2 regions of the Bradyrhizobium sp. LeoA1Lang genome follow, and region 1 is predicted to be linked to the other one. Evidence: predicted binding sites of a transcription regulator. Region 1 holds the regulator's gene; the other holds the start of a gene.
What was found. The regulator PhoB, encoded in region 1, activates phosphate uptake and scavenging genes when phosphate is short. The targets are predictions, from matches to a motif close to TGTCATNNANCTGTCAT.

Region 1 (3,404 bases):
AGCGTGCGGCCATGGAAGGCGCCTTCGAAGGTGACGATGCGATAGCGCTCCGGATGCCCCTTCGAGAAGTGATAGTGACGCACGACCTTGATCACGCCTTCCATCGCTTCCGCGCCGGAATTGCAGAAGAACACGAAGTCCGCAAAACTCTGCTCGCACAGCCGCGCGGCAAGCTTCTCGCCGTCCGGGCTCTTGAACAGGTTCGACATGTGCCAGAGCTTCGTCGCCTGCTCCTGCAGCGCCTTCACCAGATGCGGATGGGCATGGCCGAGCGCGTTCACCGCGACGCCGGAGGTGAAGTCGAGATAACGCTCGCCTTTGGTCGAGATCAGCCAACAGCCTTCGCCGCGTTCGAAGCCGAGATCGGCCCTGGCAAAAACGGGAAGCAGATGCGACGTGGCGCTGTCGGTCATGGCGATCACTGAAGGGTTTTAGACAAGCCTTTCAGATGAGCCCTGGCGGCGTGCAGCGATGCAGACACGCGGCTGGAGCTCATCCAGCGAAAACAAAACGTGCCGCCTTTGCAGGGCGGCACGTAAAGGCATTCTATGCGCGCGGCGGGCGCTGTCAATCGCCACGAAGCCGCCAGGCTGCGCTGCAAAGTACCGGGTAATCCGCGGGTTTCCAGTGTAGTGGAAAAGCCCGATTGCAATCCCTAAATGTCGGAACATGTGGACGCATAGGCGCGGACTCTTGCGCCAGAGTCACGCCATATTGTAGCGTCTGGCCTGTCGGGTACGACATCTCGTGCGGCAGTTTTGATCCCTAGAGTCCTTTGTGTGCGGCGTACACGTTCGGGTGCGGTTTTCGTGCCCGGCGAGCCTTAAGGGATTCTGCCCGCAGGGATTTTTGAGATTAGGCATCGCAGCGCTGTCCCAGGATCGGCCGGCGCAACGCGAAGGGAAAGATGCGATGACGGTATTGACCTGGTCCGACGAACGCGTCGAGCAATTGAAGAAGCTCTGGGAAGCCGGGCTCTCGGCCAGCCAGATCGCAGCGGAACTCGGCAACGTGACGCGCAATGCAGTGATCGGCAAGGTGCACCGGCTCGGCCTCTCGGGCCGCGCCAAGAGTCCTGCTGCAGCCGCGCCGCGGCAGCGCAAGGCGCGTCCCGCACAGCCGATGATGCGCGTAGCGCGGCCGGTCTCCCGCGGCAACACCGCACTCGCCCACGCCTTCGAGGTGGAGGTGGAAGCGGACCCTATCGCCTACGACAATGTGGTGCCGATGAGCCAGCGGCTGTCGCTGCTCGAATTGAACGAGGCCACCTGCCACTGGCCGGTCGGCGATCCCTCGAGCCCGGAATTCTTCTTCTGCGGCGGCAAGGCGCTTCCCGGCCTGCCCTATTGCGCGCACCACTCCCGCGTCGCCTACCAGCCGGCAGCGGACCGCCGCCGTCCGACGGTCAAGCCGTCACACGGCAAGTAAGCCGACGACAGATCGTAGCCCGGGTGAAGCGCAGCGTAACCCGGCAATGCTGTATCGGCAGGTCCAAATTTCCCCGGGTTACGCTTCGCTGCACCCGGGCTACGGATTGAGGTCGCCGAGTTACGACTGCTCGGCCTTCGCGAAGCGATCATCCAGCGCGTAGCCCGCGCCGCGGACGGTGCGGATCGGGTCCTGCTCGCGGCCGGGATTGAGCAATTTGCGCAGGCGGCCGATGTGGACGTCGACGGTGCGCTCGTCGATATAGATGTCGCGCCCCCAGACGCTGTCGAGCAACTGCTCGCGGCTGAACACGCGGCCGGGATGCTCCAGGAAGAACTCCAGCAGGCGATATTCGGTCGGGCCGAGATCGATCGGACGGCCCGAGCGCGCGACGCGACGCTTCTCGCGGTCGAGCTCGATGTCGCCATAGGTGAGCACGGTGGCGAGCCGCTCCGGACTTGCCCGACGCAACAGGCCCTTCACCCGCGCCAGCAGTTCAGGCACCGAGAACGGCTTGACGATGTAGTCGTCGGCGCCGGTCGCCAGTCCCCTCACGCGCTCGCTTTCCTCGCCGCGCGCGGTCAGCATGATGATCGGGAGCTGCTTGGTCTCCGGCCGCGCCCGTAGACGGCGGCACAGCTCGATGCCGGAGAGTCCCGGCAGCATCCAGTCGAGCACGACAAGGTCGGGAATGCGTTCCTTGAGCCTTGTGTCCGCATCATCTCCACGGGCGACCGTTTCGACATCATAGCCTTCTGCATCGAGATTGTAGCGCAACAGCGTCGTCAGCGCTTCTTCGTCTTCGACCACCAGAATGCGTGCGCTCATCGGCTTGGCTTCTCCTATAGCGGGATGACTCTCTGCCTGAATCGTCATCCCACTCTTCCTTTGATGTTTTGAGCAGGATCTTCTTCGGAAAACCGGCTTCGACTTTCCTGGATGTGCTCTAGTTGCCCGGAACGGTCGTGGCGAACGTCGTCATATCCCCCTTCGGCCGCTTGTCGGTCATCTGCTGACCCTCGATCATGTAGAACACCGTCTCCGCGATGTTGGTGGCGTGGTCGCCGATCCGCTCGATGTTCTTGGCGCAGAACATCAGGTGGATGCAGAACGAGATGTTGCGCGGATCTTCCATCATGTAGGTGAGGAGCTCCCGGAACAGCGAGGTGCAGATCGCGTCCACCTCCTCGTCGCTCTTCCAGACGTTCATCGCGGCCGGCAGATCGTGCGCGGCATAAGCGTCGAGCACGGACTTGACCTGCGACAGCACGAGGTCGGTCATGTGCTCCAAGCCGCGGATCAGCTTCAGCGGCTGGAAGTCGTTCTCCAGCGCGGCGACGCGCTTGCCCATGTTCTTGGCGAGGTCGCCGATCCGCTCGAGGTCGGTCGCCACCCGCATCGCGCCGACGATCTCGCGCAGGTCGACGGCCATCGGCTGGCGGCGGGCGATCGTCAGCACGGCGCGCTCTTCGATCACGCGCTGCAGGCTGTCGATCTCGATGTCGGAAGCGACGACACGCTTGCCGAGCGCAATGTCGCGGCGGATCAGCGCATCGACGGATTCGGTGATCATCCGTTCGACCAGCCCGCCCATCTCCGCGACCAGACGGGTCAGTTCCTGAAGATCGCTGTCGAACGCCTTGGCGGTATGTTCAGAAGCCATGATGTCCCTCCTCAACCGAACCGGCCGGTGATGTAGTCCTGGGTGCGACGATCGCTCGGCGAGGTGAAGATCTTGCTGGTGTCGTCGAACTCGATCAGTTCGCCCAGATACATGAACGCGGTCTTGTCGGAGACGCGCGCCGCCTGCTGCATGTTATGCGTGACGATCGCGATCGTGTAGTCCTCCGACAGCTCCTGGATCAGTTCCTCGACCTTGGCGGTCGAAATCGGATCGAGCGCCGAGCAGGGCTCGTCGAACAGGATCACTTCGGGCCGCACCGCAACCGTGCGAGCGATGCACAGACGCTGCTGCT
Region 2 (3,404 bases), on a different contig from region 1:
GGCGCCGACGGCAACATTCCGGAAGGCGGAAATACCAAGCACTGGCCCGACGGCGAGCAGATGTCGATCTACGATGCCGCGATGAAGTACCAGGCGGAAGGCGTGCCGCTCGTTGTGTTCGCCGGCGCCGAGTACGGCAACGGCTCCTCGCGCGACTGGGCTGCCAAGGGCACCCGCCTGCTCGGTGTTCGCGCAGTGATCTGCCAGAGCTTTGAGCGCATCCATCGCTCCAACCTGGTCGGCATGGGTGTGCTGCCACTCACCTTCGAGCCGGGCACGTCGTGGCAGTCGCTGGGCATCAAGGGCGACGAGAAGGTCACGATTCGTGGCTTGCAGGGCGATTTGAAGCCGCGTCAGATGCTGACGGCGGACGTCACCTCCAGCGATGGCTCGGTGCAGCATGTCCCGCTGCTTTGTCGCATCGATACGCTCGATGAGCTCGATTACTATCGCAACGGCGGCATCCTGCACTATGTGCTGCGCAAGCTCGCGGCCTAACGCGGATTTGTGATCGGTGCCTCACTGCTACGTGAATGGCTAGGAAAATGCGGGCGGCCTATGAAAAAGGCCGCTTTCGCACGTCAGGGGCATACACACTCTTCAGGGTCGTCTCTCATGCCCCGTACAAGTACGGATGGAAATCATCACGATCGGTTCTCACTATGACAGCGATGATGGCCTATAATCGTCTTTCGCTTTGGTCCGGTGCGCTCAGTGTTTGCGCCATTATCGCGATCATCCGACCTGCTCACGCCGATCCGCGTGCGGTCGTCGAGCTCTTCACCTCGCAAGGTTGTTCGTCCTGTCCGCCCGCCGACAAGATCATCGGCGAACTCGCCAAGGACCCTGATGTCATCGCGCTCAGCATGCCGATCGACTACTGGGATTATCTAGGGTGGAAGGACACGCTGGCCGATTCGCGCTTCAGTGCGCGCCAGAAAGCCTATTCGCATGTGCGCGGCGACCGCGACGTCTACACGCCGCAAGTTATCGTTAACGGCTCAGCGAAGGTGATTGGCAGCGATCGCGTCGGCATCGAGACTGCGATCAAGGATACCGCGACTGAGGGCGTGATGTCGGTGCCGGTGACGATGTCGCTGTCCGGCAAGCAGATCAATGTCTCGGTGGCTGCGAGCAACGGGCCGCGCGTCAAGCATGGCGAAGTCTGGATCTGCTCGATCTCCAAGGCGGTGCCGATCTCGATCGGGCGCGGCGAGAATCGCGGCCAAGAGATCACCTACCACAACGTGGTGCGTAATCTCCTGAAGGTCGGCGACTGGAACGGCAGCGCGGGAAGCTGGACCGTGCCGATCGAGAACATCACGCGTGAAGGTGTGGATGCCGCCGTTGTCTATGTCCAGGACGGCAATCGCGACAAGCCCGGCCCGATGCTCGGCGCGGCCATGACGCTGCTGCGGTAAGGCCTAGGATCAAACCCACCACACTTTGTCATTCCGGCGCGCGCATCGCGCGAACCCGGAATCTCGCGCATCACTTCCAGATTCCAGGTTCACGCTGGCGCGCGCCCCGGAATGACGTATCGCGAGGGAACCCCAAAAAAGAAAAGGACCAACTCTCGTTGGCCCAGTCAAAAGGGAGTTAACTCCCCTGCGAACAGGCCCGGCTCCGACGGCCCCGGGGGGCTGGGGGCTGAGGAATCCGGAACCGAAAGAACCGGGCCAACGCAGGATTTCCTTGTCGCAGGGTAGCGGGGCGGGCGATGGGCGGAAGTGGGGCAGCAATATGATTCTTTCTAACGATACTGTGACCCCTGGAAAATTTTCCCATATGTCGCGCGGCCGGCTGCGAACCCTTGCGGCGCTGGCCGGTTAGCGCAATCATGTCAGCCGGATGACAGGAGGCGCTTGATGATATTGATATCGGAGGACACCGATCCAAGCGGGCTTCGCGCGGCGGCGCGGCCCGCCGCCACCAGCCCGCTACAGAACCGCGTCACGTTCAATCGTCTCGAACTCAATCGGATCCTCAATCTCTATGGCCGCATGGTCGCCGATGGCGAGTGGCGCGATTACGCCATCGACTTCCTCAAGGAGCGCGCCGTATTCTCGGTGTTCCGCCGCTCCTCCGAAGTCCCGATCTATCGAATCGAGAAGGACCCGCGGCTCGCCCGCAAGCAGGGCATGTACAGCGTGATCTCGGCGACCGGCCTGATCCTGCGCCGCGGCCATGAGCTGGAGCGCGTGCTGCTCGTGATCGACCGCAGGCTGGCGGTCGTTTAAGGCCGGCGCGTCCGTCATTCCGGGGCGCGAAGCGAACCCGGAATCTCGTGCGGCAAATTGAGCTCTCACCAACCTCTGGATTCCGGGTTCGCGCTTACGCGCGCCCCGGAATGACGGAGAGCTAACGCCGTCCCGGATCCTCTGAGGGCACCGTGGTCGCGCCGGCGCCGAGCGCGCGCTGCATCATCACCGTGTCGAGCCAGCGGCCGAACTTCAAGCCGACGCTCGGGTGGGTTCCGATCAGCGTGAAGCCGGTCTTGAGGTGAACGCCGATCGAGCCGGCGTTGGCGGAGTCCCCGATCACCGCGATCATCTGCCGGTAGCCGCGCGCCTCGCATTCGCTGATCAGCCGCTGCAGCAGTTGCAGGCCGACGCCGCGGCGGTGGATCGAGGGATCCAGATAAATCGAATTCTCCACCGTGAAGCGATAGGCCGGACGCGGGCGGTAGGCGGCGGCATAGGCATAGCCGACCACGCGTCCGTCAAGGACGGCGATGAAATAGGGAAAGCCGCCATCTGTCAGCGCCCTGAAGCGGCGCGTCATCTCCGAAAGGTCCGGCGGGACCAGCTCGAACGTCGCGGTGCCGAAGCGCACGGCGTGCTCGTAAATCGCAGTGACGGAGGGAAGGTCGGCCTCAGTGGCGGGCCTGATCTCGGCGGCGGACATGGCGGCAAGATAGCAGCAGGTTTCCGGGGAGCAACGCTCTCGTTATCCGTCATGGCCGGGCTTGACCGGGCCATCCACGCCTTTCTCGCCCATGGTCACAAAGGACGTGGATGCCCGGGAACGAGCCCCGGCATGGCGGACTGAGCGCGCAAACGAAAAGCCCCGGCGGTGAGGCCGGGGCTTCGATCGTTGGCTATCCGGAGGCGCTTAGTCGCGCTGTCCGAGGAGCTGCAGAAGCAGCGTGAACAGGTTGATGAAGTTCAGGTAGAGCGAGAGTGCGCCGGTGATCGCCGCACGCTCGGCAATCGCGCCACCCTGCGAGGCGTAGCCGTAGATGTAGTCGTTCTTCAGCCGCTGCGTATCCCAGGCGGTGAGGCCCGCGAACACCAGCACGCCGACCACCGAAACGATGAACTGCAGCGCCGAGCTCGCCAGGAACAGGTTGACCAGGCTGGCGATGATGATGCCGATCAGGCCCATGAACAGGAACGAGCCCA

Region 2: the regulator PhoB is predicted to act here: its motif matches at 1,841-1,857, upstream of ACZYOF_RS22395 (DUF2794 domain-containing protein).

The regions. Positions count from the first base shown of each region.
Region 1 covers NZ_JBVAPG010000011.1:1,887-5,290, forward strand. Annotated here, with positions in the region: gene ACZYOF_RS06235 (acetylornithine transaminase) at 1-413, opposite strand, end outside; gene ACZYOF_RS06240 (GcrA family cell cycle regulator) at 913-1,428, shown strand; gene phoB (phosphate regulon transcriptional regulator PhoB) at 1,549-2,256, opposite strand; gene phoU (phosphate signaling complex protein PhoU) at 2,375-3,091, opposite strand; gene pstB (phosphate ABC transporter ATP-binding protein PstB) at 3,103-3,404, opposite strand, start outside.
Region 2 covers NZ_JBVAPG010000067.1:36,190-39,593, reverse strand. Annotated here, with positions in the region: gene acnA (aconitate hydratase AcnA) at 1-498, shown strand, start outside; gene ACZYOF_RS22400 (DUF1223 domain-containing protein) at 663-1,421, shown strand; gene ACZYOF_RS22395 (DUF2794 domain-containing protein) at 1,869-2,240, shown strand; gene ACZYOF_RS22390 (GNAT family N-acetyltransferase) at 2,362-2,907, opposite strand; gene ACZYOF_RS22385 (Bax inhibitor-1/YccA family protein) at 3,115-3,404, opposite strand, start outside.